Regions from separate parts of the Bradyrhizobium sp. 17 genome, predicted to be linked through region 1. Evidence: predicted binding sites of a transcription regulator. Region 1 holds the regulator's gene; each other region holds the start of a gene.

Region 1 (5,630 bases):
GATGTACGACCTCTATCCCGGCCAGCGCGCCACCGGTCAGCTCATGCTCGATCAGACCAACATTCTCGACCCCAGGCTGGACCTCAATTTGCTGCGCGCCCGCGTCGGCATGGTGTTCCAGAAGCCGACGCCGTTCCCGATGACGATCTACGAGAACATCGCGTTCGGCATCCGTCTCTATGAGAAGATCTCGAAGTCCGAGATGGACGGCCGCGTCGAGAAGGCGCTGCGCGGCGGCGCGCTGTGGAACGAGGTCAAGGACAAGCTCAACGCCTCCGGCCTGTCGCTCTCCGGCGGCCAGCAGCAGCGCCTCTGCATCGCCCGCACCGTCGCGGTGCGGCCCGAGGTGATCCTGTTCGACGAACCCTGTTCGGCGCTCGACCCGATCTCGACCGCCAAGGTCGAGGAGCTGATCCAGGAGCTGTCCGAGGATTACACGATCGCTATCGTCACCCACAACATGCAACAGGCGGCGCGCGTCTCCGACAAGACCGCCTTCATGTATCTCGGCGAGCTGATAGAGTTCGACGACACCAGCAAGATCTTCACGTCGCCGTCAGATCGGCGCACGCAGGATTACATCACCGGCCGGTTCGGCTAGGAGACGCGACATGGGTTCTGAACATACCGCAAAGGCTTTCGACACCGACCTCCAGGAACTCACTCGCCTGGTCGCCGAGATGGGCGGCATCGCCGAGCGCATGATCGTCGAGTCCGTCGACGCGCTGATCCGCCGCGACGTCCCGCTCGGCCAGCGCGTCGTCGCCATCGACACCGAGCTCGACGCGCTGCAGAAGCGCATCGAGGAGCGTGCGGTGCTCACCATCGCCCGCCGCCAGCCGATGGCGGTCGATCTGCGCGAGATCGTCGGCGCCATGCGCGTCGCGACCGATCTCGAGCGCATCGGCGACCTCGCCAAGAACATGGGCAAGCGCGTCGCGGCGCTGGAGACGGACTTCCATCCGCTCAAGCTGTTCCGCGGCCTCGAGCACATGACCGACCTCGTGCAGCAGCAGGTCAAGTCGGTGCTGGACGCCTATGCCGCGCATGATTTGCCGGCGGCGATGGCGGTGTGGAAGGGCGACGAGGAAGTCGACGCCATCTGCACCTCGCTGTTCCGCGAACTCCTCACCTACATGATGGAGGATCCGCGCAATATCTCGTTCTGCATCCATCTGATGTTCTGCGCCAAGAACATCGAGCGGATCGGCGACCACGCCACCAATATCGCCGAGACCGTGTTCTACATGATCGAGGGCCAGGCGATCACCGACAAGCGGCCGAAGGGCGACATGACGACCTTTGCCAACACGGTACCGAACACCTGAAGACTTAAGGAGCGACGACCCGATGGGCGCACGCATTATGGTGGTTGAGGACGAGGAAGCCCTGACCGAGCTTCTCCGCTACAACCTCGAAGGCGACGGCTATGACGTCGAGACGGTGATGCGCGGCGACGACGCCGACACCCGCCTCAAGGAGCACATCCCCGATCTGATCGTGCTCGACTGGATGCTGCCGGGCCTGTCAGGCATCGAATTGTGCCGGCGGCTTCGCACCCGTCCCGAGACCAAGCAGCTCCCGATCATCATGCTCACCGCGCGCGGCGAGGAGAGCGAGCGGGTGCGGGGTCTTGCGACCGGCGCCGACGATTACATCGTCAAGCCGTTCTCGGTGCCGGAGCTGCTGGCGCGCGTGAAAGGCCTGCTGCGGCGCGCGAGCCCGGAGCGCCTCGCCACCGTCCTTGCTTTTGGCGACATCGAGCTCGACCGTGACAAGCGCCGCGTGGCGCGCTCGGGCCGGCCGATCGATCTCGGTCCGACCGAATATCGCCTGCTGGAGTTCTTCCTGGAGCATCCGGGACGGGTGTTCTCGCGCGAGCAGCTGCTCGACAGCGTCTGGGGCCGCGACATCTATATCGACGAGCGCACCGTCGACGTGCATATCGGCCGCCTGCGCAAGCTGCTCAATCTCGGCCGCGAGCAGGACCCGATCCGCACCGTCCGCGGCGCCGGCTACGCGCTGGATGATCGCTTCGCGAAGGCGGAGCAGGTGTAGGGTTGCAGGCTTGTTTGTTGGCGAGCTGTCCCTGCATTCTCAGCCGTCGTCCCGGACAAGCGAGCGAAGCGAGCGCTGATCCGGGACCCATAACCACCGAACGTGGTTTGGCGAAGACTCGGAGTGACCCCTTCCGCACGATTATTGCGTGCTCGGAGTATGGGTCCCGGCCCCCCGTGCGCAATTGCGCACTAGGCCGGGACGACACTGAAATTGTTGAACTGTCTTCGCGTGACGACTAACGGGGACCCGGCTTTACCGGTGCGCGGCGCCGATCCGACGCGGGCTGGTACGCAACGCGCGAGTGCTGGGCGCAATAGGGCAGTCCGGACAGCGCCCTTCCACCGCAGAAGAAGAAGTCCGGGCTCGAGGGATCGCCGACCGGCCAGTGGCAGGTCGCCTCGTTCAATTCCAGCAGCGACAGCCGCTGGCTCATCGGCACCACGTTGTCGTAGGTGACCGGATCCGGCTCAGCCTCGACCTCGAAGGCCTGCGCCAGCGCGGTGTTGCCGCGCGAGATCGGGCGGCTCACCCGCATCATGTGCTGCGCGGGGCGCGCCTTGCGCGGCCGCGGCGCTGCCGATGATGGGCTCTTGGCGCGGCCCGAAAGGCCGAGCCTGTGCACTTTGCCGATCACGGCATTGCGGGTCACATTGCCGAGCTCCGCCGCGATCTGGCTGGCCGAAAGTCCGGCCTCCCAGAGCTTTTTCAGCTGCTCGACGCGATCATCGGACCAGGTCAAAACCGTCATTGCACCCTTTCCCTCGCTGCGCGCCAGCCATCCTGGGGCCTCGCAGCGAATGCCTAAGCCTTCAAAAACCCGTGCCGCCAGAATCCCTTAAGGCTCGCCGGGCGCGTCTTGAACGCCCGAACGTTTACGCCGGTACATAAGGACTTAAAGATCAGAACCACTGCACGAGATGTCGTATCTGACAATCCAAACGCTACAATATGGCGTGACTCCCGCGCAAGAGTCCGCCGACTCGCTTCCACATGTTCCGTGGCCAAATCCCGCAAAATCGGCACCGCAAGACTACGGATTCAGCGTTTCGCGAGGCTTTCCGGGCGGCATTGACACCCGTTTCACCAGGCCTAAGATAGTCGCACGTGCCGCCCTCAAGAGGCGGCACGTTTCGTTTTCCGGGCCGGTCGATGGTGCGTTGCGCAATGCACGCTCACTCCGTCCGCAACATTCAAGTGACCATCATGACTAACAGCGCAGCGCCGCATTTGCTCCCCGTTTTCGCCAGGTCCGACCTTGGTTTCGAGCGTGGCGAAGGCTGCTGGCTGATCGCGACCAATGGCGAGCGCTATCTCGATTTCACCTCCGGGGTGGCGGTGAATGCGCTCGGCCATGCCCATCCGGCGCTGGTCGCGGCGTTGCAGGAGCAGGCCACCAAGCTCTGGCACATGTCGAATCTGTTCCAGAGCCCGGACGGCGAAAAGCTCGCCGCGCGCCTGTGCAATGAAAGTTTCGCGGATTTCGTGTTCTTCTGCAATTCCGGCGCCGAAGCGCTGGAATGCGTGATCAAGGTCGTGCGCCGTTATCACGCCGCAAAGGGTCATCCCGACCGCTATCGCATGATCACCTTCGAAGGCGCCTTCCATGGCCGCACGCTGGCGACGCTGGCCGCAACGGGATCGGCAAAATATCTCGAAGGTTTCGGCCCTCCGATGGAGGGCTTCGACCAGGTTGCGCATGGCGATCTCGATGACGTGAAAAAGGCAATCGGTCCGCAGACCGCCGGCATCCTGATCGAGCCGATCCAGGGCGAGGGCGGTGTGCGTTCGGCAACGCCCGCCTTCCTGAGGGCGTTGCGCCAGCTCTGCGACGAGAAGGGTCTGTTGCTCGCCTTCGACGAGGTGCAGACCGGCATGGGCCGCACCGGCGATCTGTTCGCGTACCGCCGCCTTGGCGTCGAACCCGACGTGATGTCGCTGGCCAAGGCGCTCGGCGGCGGCTTCCCGATCGGCGCCTGCCTTGCGACCGCCGAAGCGGCGTCCGGCATGACGCCGGGCTCGCACGGCTCGACCTTCGGGGGCAATCCGCTCGCGATCGCGGCTGCGAACGCCGTGCTCGACGTCATGCTCAAGCCCGGCTTCTTCGACCACGTGCAGAGGATGTCGCTGCTGCTCAAGCAGAAGCTCGCCTCCGTGATCGACCGTCACGGCGATGTCGTCAGCGAAGTGCGCGGCGAGGGCCTCCTGATCGGCATCAAGGCCGTGGTGCCCTCCGGCGATCTCGTTGCAGCCTTGCGCGACCAAAAGCTGCTCACCGTCGGTGCCGGCGACAATGTCGTGCGTTTCCTGCCGCCTTTGATCGTCACCGAAGCCGAGATCGAGGACAGCGTCGGGCGGCTCGAGCGCGCCTGCACCGCGTTGTCCGGCAACAAGCGGGCGGCAAGCTGATGAGCAAGTCGCCCGATAAAACACCGAAGCACTTCCTCGATATCAACGAGCTGCCGCTGTCGGAGCTCAAGCGCATGCTCGCTGCGTCCTCCGCGATGAAGGCGAAGCAGAAGGCGCATCAGCCGGTCAGGCCGCTCGAAGGCAAGACCCTGGCGATGATCTTCGAGCGCCCCTCGACGCGGACGCGGGTGTCTTTCGACGTCGCCATGCGCCAGCTCGGCGGCGAGCCCATCATGCTCACCGGCGCCGAAATGCAGCTCGGCCGCGGCGAGACCATCGCCGACACCGCGCGCGTGCTGTCGCGCTATGTCGACGCCATCATGATCCGCATCCTCAATCACGATGCCCTGCTGGAGCTTGCAGCGAACGCCACCGTGCCCGTCATCAACGGCCTGACGCGCCGCTCGCATCCCTGCCAGGTGATGGCGGACCTCATGACCTACGAGGAACATCGCGGCCCGATCGAGGGCAAGACCGTGGCCTGGACCGGCGACGACAACAACGTGCTCGCCTCCTGGGCGCACGCCGCCGAGCGCTTCAAGTTCCAGCTCAATGTCGCGACGCCTCCGGAACTCGCGCCGAAAAAGGCGATGCGCGACTTCATCAAGGCGACCGGCGCGCCGATCATGCTCGGCACGGATGCCGAAGCCGCCGTGCGCGGCGCCGATTGTGTCGTGACCGACACCTGGGTGTCGATGGGCGACAAGGAAGGCAAGCACCGCCACAACGTGCTCAAGCCCTATCAGGTCAATGCGCAGCTGATGTCGCTTGCCAAGCCGGATGCGCTATTCATGCACTGCCTGCCCGCCCATCGCGGCGAGGAGGTCACCGACGAGGTGATCGACGGTCCACAATCCGTCGTGTTCGACGAGGCCGAAAACCGCCTGCACGCGCAAAAGGGCATTCTGGCCTGGTGCTTCGACGCGGTGAAGTAATCCGGGCCGGTATCCGCCGTGCCGGCGAAGTAGGTCTTCATCGTCGTCCTGGCCTTCGCCAGGACGACACCGAATTTGCCGTGCTTGCGTACGATCCGTGCTGCATTCTGGATGCAGCCCTCACCCCTTCCAATTCCGCCTTCCGACCCCAGATAAAGCGCCATGGTTTCCCAATCCCCTGATATGAAAACCGGGCCTGAAGGCCCGGTTCGCGCGCCATCCGCGGTT
Region 2 (5,630 bases), on a different contig from region 1:
GCGCATCGGCCTTGTTCGAGATGACGAGCGAAATCTCCGCCGGAAAATCCGGCGCGGCCGCGCCCTTGATCAGCGCAGCCATGTTGGAGCCACGGCCGGAAATCAGGATGGCGACGCGGCGTTTCATTACAGCGCCGGTCATTACAGCGCCAGGTCGAGATGGCCGTTATAGACGACGCGGTGCTCGCCCTCGGCCGGGATCACGCTGCCGAGCTGTGCCACGGTCTCACCGGCGTCAGTGAAGATCTCCACGACCTCTTCGACCTTGTCCGGCTCGACAATCGCGATCATGCCGATCCCACAATTGAAGGTCCGCAGCATTTCGAGCTCGGCGATGCCGGCCTGCGCGGCCAGCCATTTGAACACCGGCAGCACTGGCAGGCGCGCCAGATCGATACCGACGCCGAGATGCTTCGGCAGCACGCGCGGAATGTTGTCGGTGAAGCCGCCGCCGGTGATGTGGGCAAGCCCCTTCACCGCGCCGGTCTCGCGGATCGCGCGCAGGCAGGATTTGACGTAGAGACGCGTCGGCGTCAGCAACGCGCCGCCGAGCGTCATGACGGGCGCAAACGGCGCCTGCGCCCCGAAGCCGAGGCCGGATTGTTCCACGATCTTGCGCACCAGCGAGAAACCGTTGGAGTGCACGCCCGACGAAGCGAGCCCGATCACGGCATCGCCGGCGGCGATGTCCTTGCGCGGCAAGAGCGTGCCCCGCTCCGCGGCGCCGACGGCAAAGCCGCCGAGGTCGTAGTCGCCGTCTTTGTAGAGGCCGGGCATCTCGGCCGTCTCGCCACCGATCAGGGCGCAGCCGGATTCGCGGCAGCCTTCGGCGACACCGGCGACGATCGACGCGGTCGCCTCCGGATCGAGCTTCCCGCAGGCAAAATAGTCGAGGAAGAACAGCGGCTCGGCGCCCTGCACCACGAGGTCGTTGACACTCATGGCGACGAGGTCGATGCCGATCCCGCCATGCAGGCCGGTCTCGATCGCGATCTTGACCTTGGTGCCGACGCCATCGGTCGCGGCCACCAGGATGGGATCCTTGAAACCGGCCGCCTTGAGATCGAACAGGCCGCCGAATCCGCCGATTTCGGCGTCGGCGCCGGGCCGTGCGGTGGCGCGCACCATCGGCTTGATCAGGTCGACCAAGCGGTTGCCCGCATCGATATCGACGCCTGAATCGGCGTAAGTGAGGCCGTTTTTGCGGTCGGTCATGCCCGATTTCCAGTGGGTTTGCGGCTGGTTACGTCGAATTCCGGGGACGCGCAATGGCTCGCATGGCGCGCCGCCGTATACTATGTAGAGATATCAACCGGTTCAGCCTCCAAAGGGCCGAATTCGAGGTCAGGCCGGGTGCCGGGAAGCGCCGTGTGAGTATACCGAACATCATTACTTTGGGCCGCATCATGCTGGTCCCGATCATCGTCTGGGCCATCGTGTCGAGCCAAATGGAGGTGGCGTTCGCCGTATTCCTGATCGCCGGTATCAGCGACGCGGTCGACGGCTTCCTTGCCAAGCGCTTCAACATGACGAGCGAGCTCGGCGCCTTGCTCGACCCGCTCGCCGACAAGGCGCTGCTGGTCTCGATCTACATGGCGCTCGGCATCTGGGGCGCGATTCCGCGCTGGATCGTCATCCTGGTGGTCTCGCGCGACATCATGATCGTCGCCGCCGTGATCATATCGTGGCTGTTCGACCGACCTGTGGAGATGAAGCCCTCAAAGGTATCCAAGCTCAACACTGTGGCCCAGGTGGCGTTCGCGGCGCTGGTGCTGGCCGCCCTCGCCTTCGGCTTCAAACCCGGTCCTTATGATATAATCCTGATGGGCCTCGTCACGGTCTTCACGCTCTCCTCCGTGTCGCTCTATCTTGTCGAATGGTTGCGGCACATGAGCACGATCGAGGCCAAGTGAGTTGGGAGCGGCCCCGTAAAAGGCCAACTCCCGCTCGATTAGGTCGCATCTCGTCAAACGAAGCCGGCACGCCGGCACGGAGCAAAGCAAGCGTGCCAGGCCGCGTTCATCCCCGACAGTTGGCGTTTTCGCTTCCGCATGCGGAGAGCCTGAGCCGGGACAATTTCCTCGAAGGCCCCGTCAACGCCGCCGGTCTTGCCCTCATCGACGCCTGGCCGGAATGGCCGAACCGAATCATGTGGCTGGCCGGCCCGGAAGGAAGCGGCAAGAGCCATCTCGCCGCGATCTGGGCCGAGGCTTCAGGCGCCCGCTCGACCACGGCCAATGGGCTGACCGCCGAGGCCGTCCCGGCTGCGCTCGCCACCGGCGCGCTGGTGGTCGAGGATCCCAAAGCCAGGGAATTCGACGAGCGCGCCCTGTTCCATCTGATGAATCTGGCCCGCGAGGACGGCGCCTACGTCCTCTTCACCGGACGCGAGGTGCCCGCGTCTCTCGAGATCGAGCTCGCCGACCTGCGCTCGCGGCTCCGCGCCGTCCCCGTTGTCTCGCTGCTGCCGCCCGACGACCAGCTCTTCCGCGGCCTGATCGTCAAGTTCTGCGCCGACCGCCAGCTCGCGGTGGACGAGAGCGTGGTCAGCTACCTCGCCACTCGCCTGGAGCGGTCCTCGGCCGCCGCCCGACGGGCTGTGGACCTGCTGGACAGCGAGGCCTTGCGCCTCGGCCGCCCCGTCACCCGGGCCCTGGCGGCCGAGCTGCTCCGGGATGTCTGACCAAGGCGGGTTGACGCGGCCGGGCGGCGGAACATCAATGTCATCGAAACGTCATCGCTCTAACACATGCTCCCGCGGGTTTTGCGCGTAAGTCGCAAATTGGGGCGAACTGGATGGACCGACTTCTGATGGATTCTGCGCAAGCTGTTGAAGTTAAAGAAAAAGCCCCGGAAGCCGAAGGCCCGCCGGCGATCGCATCGAGCCCCGAGCGGTTCATCAATCGCGAGCTTTCCTGGCTGCACTTCAACCGCCGCGTCCTGGAGGAATCGGTCAATCCCAGCCACCCCATGCTGGAGAGGGTGCGATTCCTGTCGATTTCAGCGAATAACCTCGACGAGTTCTTCATGGTCCGCGTCGCCGGCATCAAGGCCCAGGTGCGCGAGGGTATTGCTGAGCGCAGCCCCGACGGTCTGACCCCGTCCGAGCAGCTCGCGCTCATCAACCGGACCGTCTCGCAGCTTGCCTCCGACCAGCAGGCAATCTGGCGCGACCTGCGCGGCACGCTCGCCGACGAGGGTATCGTGCTGGTCGAGGGCAAGGAGGTCACCAAGGCGGAACGAACCTGGGTCGAGGACTACTTCCTCAGCAACGTGTTCCCGCTGCTGACGCCGCTCGCGATCGACCCGGCCCACCCCTTCCCGTTCATTCCGAGCCTCGGCTTCACCATCGCGCTCCAGCTCACGCGCGCCGCCGACGGCAAGCAGATGAACGCGCTGATCCGCATGCCCGGCAAGATCGACCGCTTCATCCGTCTGCCGGCTGACGGCAAGGTCGTCCGGCTGATCTCGCTGGAGCAGGCCACCGCGCTGTTCATCAACCGCCTGTTCCCCGGCTACAATCTTCACGGCCAGGGCGCCTTCCGCGTCCTCCGCGACTCCGAACTCGAAATCGAGGAAGAGGCCGAGGATCTCGTCCGCCTGTTCGAGACCGCGCTGAAGCGCCGCCGCCGCGGTTCGGTGATCCGACTCGAGATCGACGCCAAGATGCCGGAGCAGCTGCGCAGTTTCGTGCAGCACGCGCTGTCGACCGCCGACGACGAGGTGTTCCTGGTCGATGGCGTGCTCGCCATGAACGAGCTCTCGCAGCTCACCCGCCTTGACCGGCCCGATCTCGAATTCACCCCTTACGTGCCGCGCCATCCCGAGCGCGTGCGCGAGCAAGGCGGCGACATCTTCGCTGCGATCCGGCAGAAGGACCTCGTCGTCCATCACCCCTACGAATCCTTCGACGTCGTGGTGCAGTTTCTCCAGCAGGCGACGCGCGACCCCGACGTCGTCGCCATCAAGCAGACGCTCTACCGCACCTCCAGCAACTCGCCGATCGTGCGCGCGCTCGTGGAAGCCGCCGAAGCCGGCAAATCCGTCACCGCGCTGATCGAGCTGAAGGCCCGCTTCGACGAGGAGGCCAACATCCGCTGGGCGCGCGACCTCGAACGCGCCGGCGTGCAGGTCGTCTACGGCTTCCTCGAACTGAAGACCCACGCGAAACTCTCGATGGTGGTGCGGCGCGAGGGCGGCAGCCTCACGACCTACGTCCACACCGGCACCGGCAATTACCACCCGGTGACCGCGCGCATCTACACCGACCTCTCCTACTTCACCTCGGAGCCGACCATCGGCCGCGACGCCGCGCGCGTGTTCAACTTCATCACCGGCTACGCTGCGCCGAGCGATCTGGAAAAGATGGCGGTGTCTCCGCTGACCCTGCGCAAGCGCATCATCGAGCACATCCAGGGCGAGACCGCGCATGCGCGGCACGGCCGGCCTGCTGCGATCTGGATGAAAATGAACGCGCTGGTCGACCCCGACATCATCGACGCGCTCTACGAGGCCTCACAGGCCGGCGTGCAGGTCGAACTCGTGGTGCGCGGTATCTGCTGCCTGCGTCCCGGCATTCCCGGCTTGTCGGAGAACATCCGCGTCAAGTCGATCATCGGACGATTCCTCGAACACGGCCGAATTTACTGCTTCGGCATGGGCCAGGGCCTGCCGAGCGCGAAAGCGGCTGTGTATATCTCCTCAGCCGACATGATGCCGCGCAACCTCGACCGCCGCGTCGAGGTGCTGTGTCCGCTGCAGAATCCCACGGTGCATCAGCAGGTTCTCGAACAGATCATGGTCGCGAATCTCAAGGACAATGAACAGAGCTGGCAATTGTTGCCGGACGGGTCCTCAACGCGTATGAAGACCGCGAAGGGCGAGGAGCCTTTCAACGTCCACAACTACTTCATGACAAATCCGAGTCTGTCTGGCCGTGGTAAGTCGCTCAAGGAATCCTCGCCGCGCCGCCTCACGCGCCGTAATGAACGTCATCAATCCTGATCCGGGATCGTCGACGTGAAGCGGCCGCGCAAGCGCGGCTCGAGCGTCGCGGTCATCGACATCGGCTCCAACTCGGTCCGTCTCGTCGTCTACGAGGGACTGACGCGGAGCCTCATTCCCATCTTCAACGAGAAGACGCTGTGCGGCCTCGGGCGCGAAGTGCAGAGCACGGGACTGCTTGCGCCCGACGCCGTCGACAAGGCGCTGACCTCGCTCAAGCGCTTCCATGCGCTGTGCCGGGTCATGCAGGTCGGGCGGGTGTTTGCGATTGCGACCGCCGCCTGCCGTGATGCCTCCAACGGCGCCGACTTCATCGCGAAAGCCGAGCGCATCTGCGCGGTGAAGATCGAGATCCTGTCGGGCCCGCGCGAGGCGCGGCTGTCGGCGCTTGGCGTGATCTCCGGCATCCATCATCCTGACGGCATCGTCGGCGACCTCGGCGGCGGCTCGCTCGAACTGATCGACGTGCGCAAAAACACCGTGCGCAGCGGCGTGACGCTGCCGCTCGGCGGCCTCGCGCTGCAGGACCTCGCGCATAAATCCCTGAAACGCGCCGACCGCATCGTGCGCGAAGCGCTCGATGGGGTGCCGCAGCTCAAGGCGGGGAGCAGCCGCAGCTTCTACGC
Region 3 (5,630 bases), on a different contig from region 1:
TGCCGTCTCGCTGCCGGGCCTCGCCCGCGCGGAAGCCGAGGCGCTGGTCGAGAAGGCGCACCAGGTGTGCCCGTATTCCAACGCGACGCGCGGCAATGTCGACGTCCGTCTGACGGTCGTCTGATCGGTTAGCTGAAGCGGCTGGCCCGAGATACCCCTCGGGCCGGCCGCCTCCCTTGATTTGCCATCCCGCGGGATTGCGGCGAGCGGCCTGCATGACGCCCTACGCGCGAAGCCATTGCCGGCTCGGACGAACCTCGTTAGGCCTGTGATCAATACCGACACAGGGGACGCGAAGGCATGACTGAAGCCGCCAGTTCTGGAGCTGCCATGGGTGCAATGAGCGGCCTGCGCGTCATCGATCTGACGCGCGTGCTCGGCGGCCCCTATTGCACCCAGATCCTCGCCGACCATGGCGCCGACGTGATCAAGGTCGAGCCGCCCGCAGGCGACGAGGTACGCGACTGGGGCCCTCCCTTCCACGAGGAAGACGCGGCCTATTTCATCGGCATCAACCGCAACAAGCGCTCGATCGGCCTCGACCTCGCCTCCGAGGGCGGCCGGACCGTGCTGCTCAAGATGCTGGAGAGCGCCGACGTCCTGATCGAGAACTTCAAGCCGGGCACGCTGGAGAAATGGGGCATCGGCAACGAGGTGTTACGCGAGAAATTTCCGCGCCTCGTGCATTGCCGGATCTGCGGCTTCGGCGCCGACGGCCCGCGCGGCGGCAATCCCGGCTATGACGCCATCATCCAGGCCATGACCGGCATGATCGCGGCGACCGGCTCGCCCGAGAGCGGACCGATGCGGATCGGCGTGCCGCTGGTCGACATCGGCACCGGCCTCTATGCGGCGATCGGCATCTTGATGGCGCTGTCGGAGCGGCAGCGCTCGGGCCAGGGCCAGTTCCTGGAGACCACGCTGTACGAGACCGGTCTCGCCATCATGCATCCGCACACCGCGAATTATTTCATGCATGGCAAGCCGCCGTCGCTCACCGGCAACGAGCATCCCAACCTCGTGCCCTATGCGATCTTCCCGACCAAGACCGACGACATCTTCATCGGCGTCGGCAATGACGGCACCTTCCGCAAGCTCGCCAAGGAGATCGGCAAGCCCGAGCTCGGCACCGATCCGCGCTTTGCGCGCAACAAGGATCGCATCGGCAATCGCGAGGCGCTGCGGGCCGAGCTTGCCGCCGTGTTCAGCCAGCACGAGGCCGAGCCGCTGTGCAATCGCCTGCTCGCCGCGGGCCTGCCCGCCGGCCCCGTGCAGAAGATCGACCAGGCATTGACCAACCCGCACACGATCGCGCGCGGCGATATTATCGAGAAGGATTGGTACAAGGGCGTGGCGTCGCCGATCCGGCTCGACCGCAGCAAGCCGAGCCTGCGGCGCCTGCCGCCGAAATTCAGCGAGCACGCCGCCGAGGTCCTGGGCGAATTCGGCTACTCCAGGTCCGAGATCGACGCGATGGTCGAGCAGGGCACTGTCTGCGGCCCCGAGCGCAAGCGCTAGCGCCCTCGCCTTCCACATCCCACGGCAATGCCGCAGTGCGGTGCGGGCGCTCTGTGCACCGCGAACGGAGGACGCTGCGCGCGCGGCATTCGCCTATTTGACGGCTTCCCTTTTCCAGCGCTTGCCGCTTTCGTTTCGGCCGCTTACACAGTCATGTGAACGTCATATGGCGCTGCTAGCGCAAGCGATCATTTTTGACGGCCCAAGGGAGGTTTACTTGATGGCTCTTCGACATTTTGGAGCGGCTGCCGCTATTGCACTCACGGTTGGACTATCGGCCTCGCCGGCCTTGGCCGTGACCGAAATCCAGTGGTGGCACGCGATGACCGGCGCCAACAACGACGTCATCGTCAAGCTCGCCACCGACTTCAACGCGTCGCAGAGCGACTACAAGGTGATCCCGACCTACAAGGGCAACTATCCCGATACGATGAACGCCGGCATCGCGGCGTTCCGCGCCGGCAACGCCCCGCACATCATGCAGGTGTTCGAAGTCGGCACCGCGACCATGATGGCCGCGACCGGCGCCGTGAAGCCCGTCTACAAGCTGATGGCCGACGCCGGCGAGAAGTTCGACCCCAAGATCTACCTGCCCGCCATCACCGGTTATTATTCGACGTCGAAGGGCGAGATGCTGTCCTTCCCTTTCAACTCGTCCTCGACCGTGATGTGGGTGAACCTCGACGAGCTGAAGAAGGCGAACGTAGAGATCCCGAAGACCTGGCCCGAAACGTTCGAGGCCGCCAAGAAGCTGAAGGCTGCCGGTCATGACACCTGCGGCTTCTCGGGCTCCTGGATCACCTGGGTCAATCTCGAGCAGCTCTCGGCGTGGCACAACGTGCCGCTCGCCAGCAAGGCCAACGGCCTCGACGGCTTCGACACCGTGCTCGAGTTCAACGGACCGCTTCAGGTCAAGCATCTCGAAACCCTGGTCGAGCTGCAGAAGACCAAGACCTATGACTACGCCGGCCGCACCAACACCGGCGAAGGCCGCTTCACTTCGGGCGAGTGCCCGATCTACCTGACCTCGTCGGCCTTCTTCGGCAACGTCAAGGCGCAGGCCAAGTTCAACTTCACCGCCGTGCCGATGCCGTATTATCCCGACGTCAAGGGCGCACCGCAGAACTCGATCATCGGCGGCGCTTCGCTGTGGGTGATGGGCGGCAAGTCGGCCGAGGAATACAAGGGCGTCGCGAAATTCCTGACCTTCCTCTCCGACACCGATCGCCAGGTCTACATCCACAAGGCCTCCGGCTACCTGCCGATCACCAAGGCGGCCTACGCCAAGGCGAAGGAAGAAGGCTTCTACAAGGATCAGCCCTATCTCGAGACCCCGCTGCTCGAGCTGACCAACAAGGAGCCGACCGAGAATTCGCGCGGTCTGCGCCTCGGCAACATGGTGCAGCTGCGTGACGTCTGGTCGGAAGAGATTGAGCAAGCGCTGGCCGGCAAGAAGAGCGCCAAGCAGGCGCTCGATGCCGCCGTCGAGCGCGGCAACACGATGCTGCGGCAGTTCGAAAAGACCGCCGTCAAGTGAGGCAATGAGCGGCAGGCCGCGACCCGGCCTGCCGCTCTGCTGGCATCATGCAAAAGCAAGCCATCTTCCAGTCAAGACTGTTACCGTACGCGCTGGTTGCGCCGCAGCTCGCGATCGTCCTGATTTTCTTCTATTGGCCGGCCCTGCAGGCGGTGATCCAGTCCTTCCTGCTCCAGGATGCGTTCGGTCTGTCGACCACCTTTGTCTGGTTCGAGAATTACGTCGAGCTGTTCAAGGACGCAGCCTATTTCGAGGCGATCGTCCGGACCTTCTTGTTCTCGTTCGCCATCGCCGTCTCGTCGCTGTCCTTTGCGCTGCTGCTCGCCGTGATGGCGGACAAGCCGCTGCGTGGCTCGATGCTCTACCGCACGCTCCTGATCTGGCCCTATGCGGTGGCACCGCCCGTGGTCGGCGTGCTCTGGATCTTCATGCTGCATCCCTCGCTCGGCGTGCTCTCGCGCTATCTGCGCAATATGGGCGTCGACTGGAATCCGCTGCTCGACGGCGACCAGGCCGCGGCGCTGATCATCCTCGCCGCCGCGTGGAAGCAGATCTCCTATAATTTCCTGTTCTTCCTCGCCGGCCTGCAAGCGATCCCAAAGAGCGTGTTCGAGGCCGCCGCGATCGACGGCGCCCGTCCGATGCGGCGGTTCTGGACCGTGACCTTCCCGTTGCTGTCGCCGACCATCTTCTTCCTGCTGGTGGTCAACATCGTCTACGCCTTCTTCGACACGTTCGGCATCATCGACACGATGACCCGCGGCGGCCCCGGAACGTCGACGGTCACGCTGGTCTACAAGGTCTATTCCGACGGCCTGCTCGGCGGCAATCTCGGCAGCTCGGCGGCGCAGTCGGTGATCCTGATGGTCATGGTCATCGTGCTCACCGGAATCCAGTTCCGGTTCGTCGAACGCAAGGTGACCTACTGATGGTCGAGGAAGAGGGCTTCCGGCGCAACATCGCCCACATCATCCTCTGGATCGGGATCGCGGTCGTCGCCTTCCCCGTCTACATCGCGTTCGTCGCCTCGACCCAGGACAACGCGCTGATCGCCAACGGGCAAATGTCGCTGCTGCCGGGCGGCCATTTCTTCGAGGTCTACTACCAGACCATTTTCGTCGGCACGAGCGGATCGACCCGCGAGCCCGTCGGCAACATGATGCTGAACTCGCTGGTGATGGCGCTGCTGATCGCGGTCGGCAAGATCGCGATCTCGATCATCTCGGCCTACGCGATCGTCTATTTCCGCTTTCCCTTCCGGATGCCGATCTTCTGGATCATCTTCATCACGCTGATGCTGCCGGTCGAGGTGCGCATCTATCCGACCTACAAGATCGTCGCCGATCTGCACATGCTCGACAGCTATGCGGGCCTGTCACTGCCGCTGATCGCCTCCGCCACCGCGACGCTGCTGTTTCGCCAGTTCTTCATGACGGTGCCGGACGAGCTGCTGGAGGCCTCGCGCATCGACGGCGCCGGTCCCCTGCGCTTCTTCTGGGATACGCTGCTGCCGCTGTCGCGCACCAACATGGCGGCGCTGTTCGTGATCCTCTTCATCCTCGGCTGGAATCAATATCTCTGGCCGCTGCTGATCACCACCCGCGACGACATGCAGACCATCCAGGTCGGCATCCGCAAGATGATCACCACCACCGACGCGCTGACCGAATGGCCGATCGTGATGGCGACGGCCGTGCTCGCGATGCTGCCGCCGGTGTTCGTCGTCGTCGTGATGCAGAAACTGTTCGTGCGCGGACTCGTGGAGACGGAAAAGTAAATCCCATGGCTAACGTCACCCTGCGCAACGTCCGCAAAACCTATCCCGGCGGCTTCGAGGCCATCAAGGGCGTCAACGTCGATGTCGGCGACGGCCAGTTCTGCGTGCTGGTCGGGCCCTCCGGCTGCGGCAAGTCGACATTGCTGCGCATGGTCGCAGGCCTCGAAACCGTCACCGGCGGCGAGATCGACATCGGCGGCCGCATCGTCAACCAGATCGAGCCCGCCGACCGCGACATCGCGATGGTGTTCCAGAACTACGCGCTCTATCCGCATATGAGCGTCTTCAACAACATGGCTTACGGCCTGCGCAACCGCGGCATGAAGGAGGCCGAGGTCAAGACCCGCGTCGACGAAGCCGCCCGCGTGCTCGAGCTCACCTCGATGCTGGAGCGCAAGCCGCGCCAGCTCTCCGGCGGCCAGCGCCAGCGCGTCGCCATGGGCCGCGCCATCGTGCGCCAGCCGAAGGTGTTTCTGTTCGACGAGCCGCTCTCCAATCTTGACGCCAAACTCCGCATCGCGATGCGGGTCGAGATCCGCAAATTGCAGCGCCGGCTCAACACCACGTCGATCTACGTCACCCACGACCAGCTCGAGGCGATGACGCTCGCCGACATTCTCGTGGTGATGAATGGCGGCCAGGTCGAGCAGGTCGGCAATCCCTTGGCGATCTACGAGAAGCCGGCGACGACTTTCGTCGCCTCCTTCATCGGCGCGCCACCGATGAATCTGATGTCGATTCGCGCCGACGAGATCAAGTCGCAGCTCGGCAGCACCGACGCCGGCATCCTCGGCATTC

Evidence for each region. The regulator PhoB, encoded in region 1, activates phosphate uptake and scavenging genes when phosphate is short. The targets are predictions, from matches to a motif close to TGTCATNNANCTGTCAT.
Region 2: a site for PhoB is predicted at 2,722-2,738, ahead of IVB13_RS38125 (RNA degradosome polyphosphate kinase). Genes of this name have one in related genera too.
Region 3: a site for PhoB is predicted at 1,668-1,684, ahead of ugpB (sn-glycerol-3-phosphate ABC transporter substrate-binding protein UgpB). Genes of this name have one in related genera too.

The regions. Positions count from the first base shown of each region.
Region 1 covers NZ_JADPJQ010000113.1:170,290-175,919, reverse strand. Annotated here, with positions in the region: gene pstB (phosphate ABC transporter ATP-binding protein PstB) at 1-601, shown strand, start outside; gene phoU (phosphate signaling complex protein PhoU) at 612-1,328, shown strand; gene phoB (phosphate regulon transcriptional regulator PhoB) at 1,351-2,058, shown strand; gene IVB13_RS23490 (GcrA family cell cycle regulator) at 2,297-2,809, opposite strand; gene IVB13_RS23485 (aspartate aminotransferase family protein) at 3,265-4,467, shown strand; gene argF (ornithine carbamoyltransferase) at 4,467-5,402, shown strand; gene IVB13_RS23475 (Hsp33 family molecular chaperone) at 5,565-5,630, shown strand, end outside.
Region 2 covers NZ_JADPJQ010000130.1:395,520-401,149, reverse strand. Annotated here, with positions in the region: gene purN (phosphoribosylglycinamide formyltransferase) at 1-127, opposite strand, end outside; gene purM (phosphoribosylformylglycinamidine cyclo-ligase) at 142-1,215, opposite strand; gene IVB13_RS38135 (CDP-alcohol phosphatidyltransferase family protein) at 1,371-1,913, shown strand; gene IVB13_RS38130 (DnaA/Hda family protein) at 2,006-2,683, shown strand; gene IVB13_RS38125 (RNA degradosome polyphosphate kinase) at 2,812-5,004, shown strand; gene ppx (exopolyphosphatase) at 5,020-5,630, shown strand, end outside.
Region 3 covers NZ_JADPJQ010000066.1:27,859-33,488, reverse strand. Annotated here, with positions in the region: gene IVB13_RS11375 (organic hydroperoxide resistance protein) at 1-124, shown strand, start outside; gene IVB13_RS11370 (CaiB/BaiF CoA-transferase family protein) at 301-1,518, shown strand; gene ugpB (sn-glycerol-3-phosphate ABC transporter substrate-binding protein UgpB) at 1,739-3,055, shown strand; gene ugpA (sn-glycerol-3-phosphate ABC transporter permease UgpA) at 3,103-3,984, shown strand; gene ugpE (sn-glycerol-3-phosphate ABC transporter permease UgpE) at 3,984-4,832, shown strand; gene IVB13_RS11350 (sn-glycerol-3-phosphate import ATP-binding protein UgpC) at 4,838-5,630, shown strand, end outside.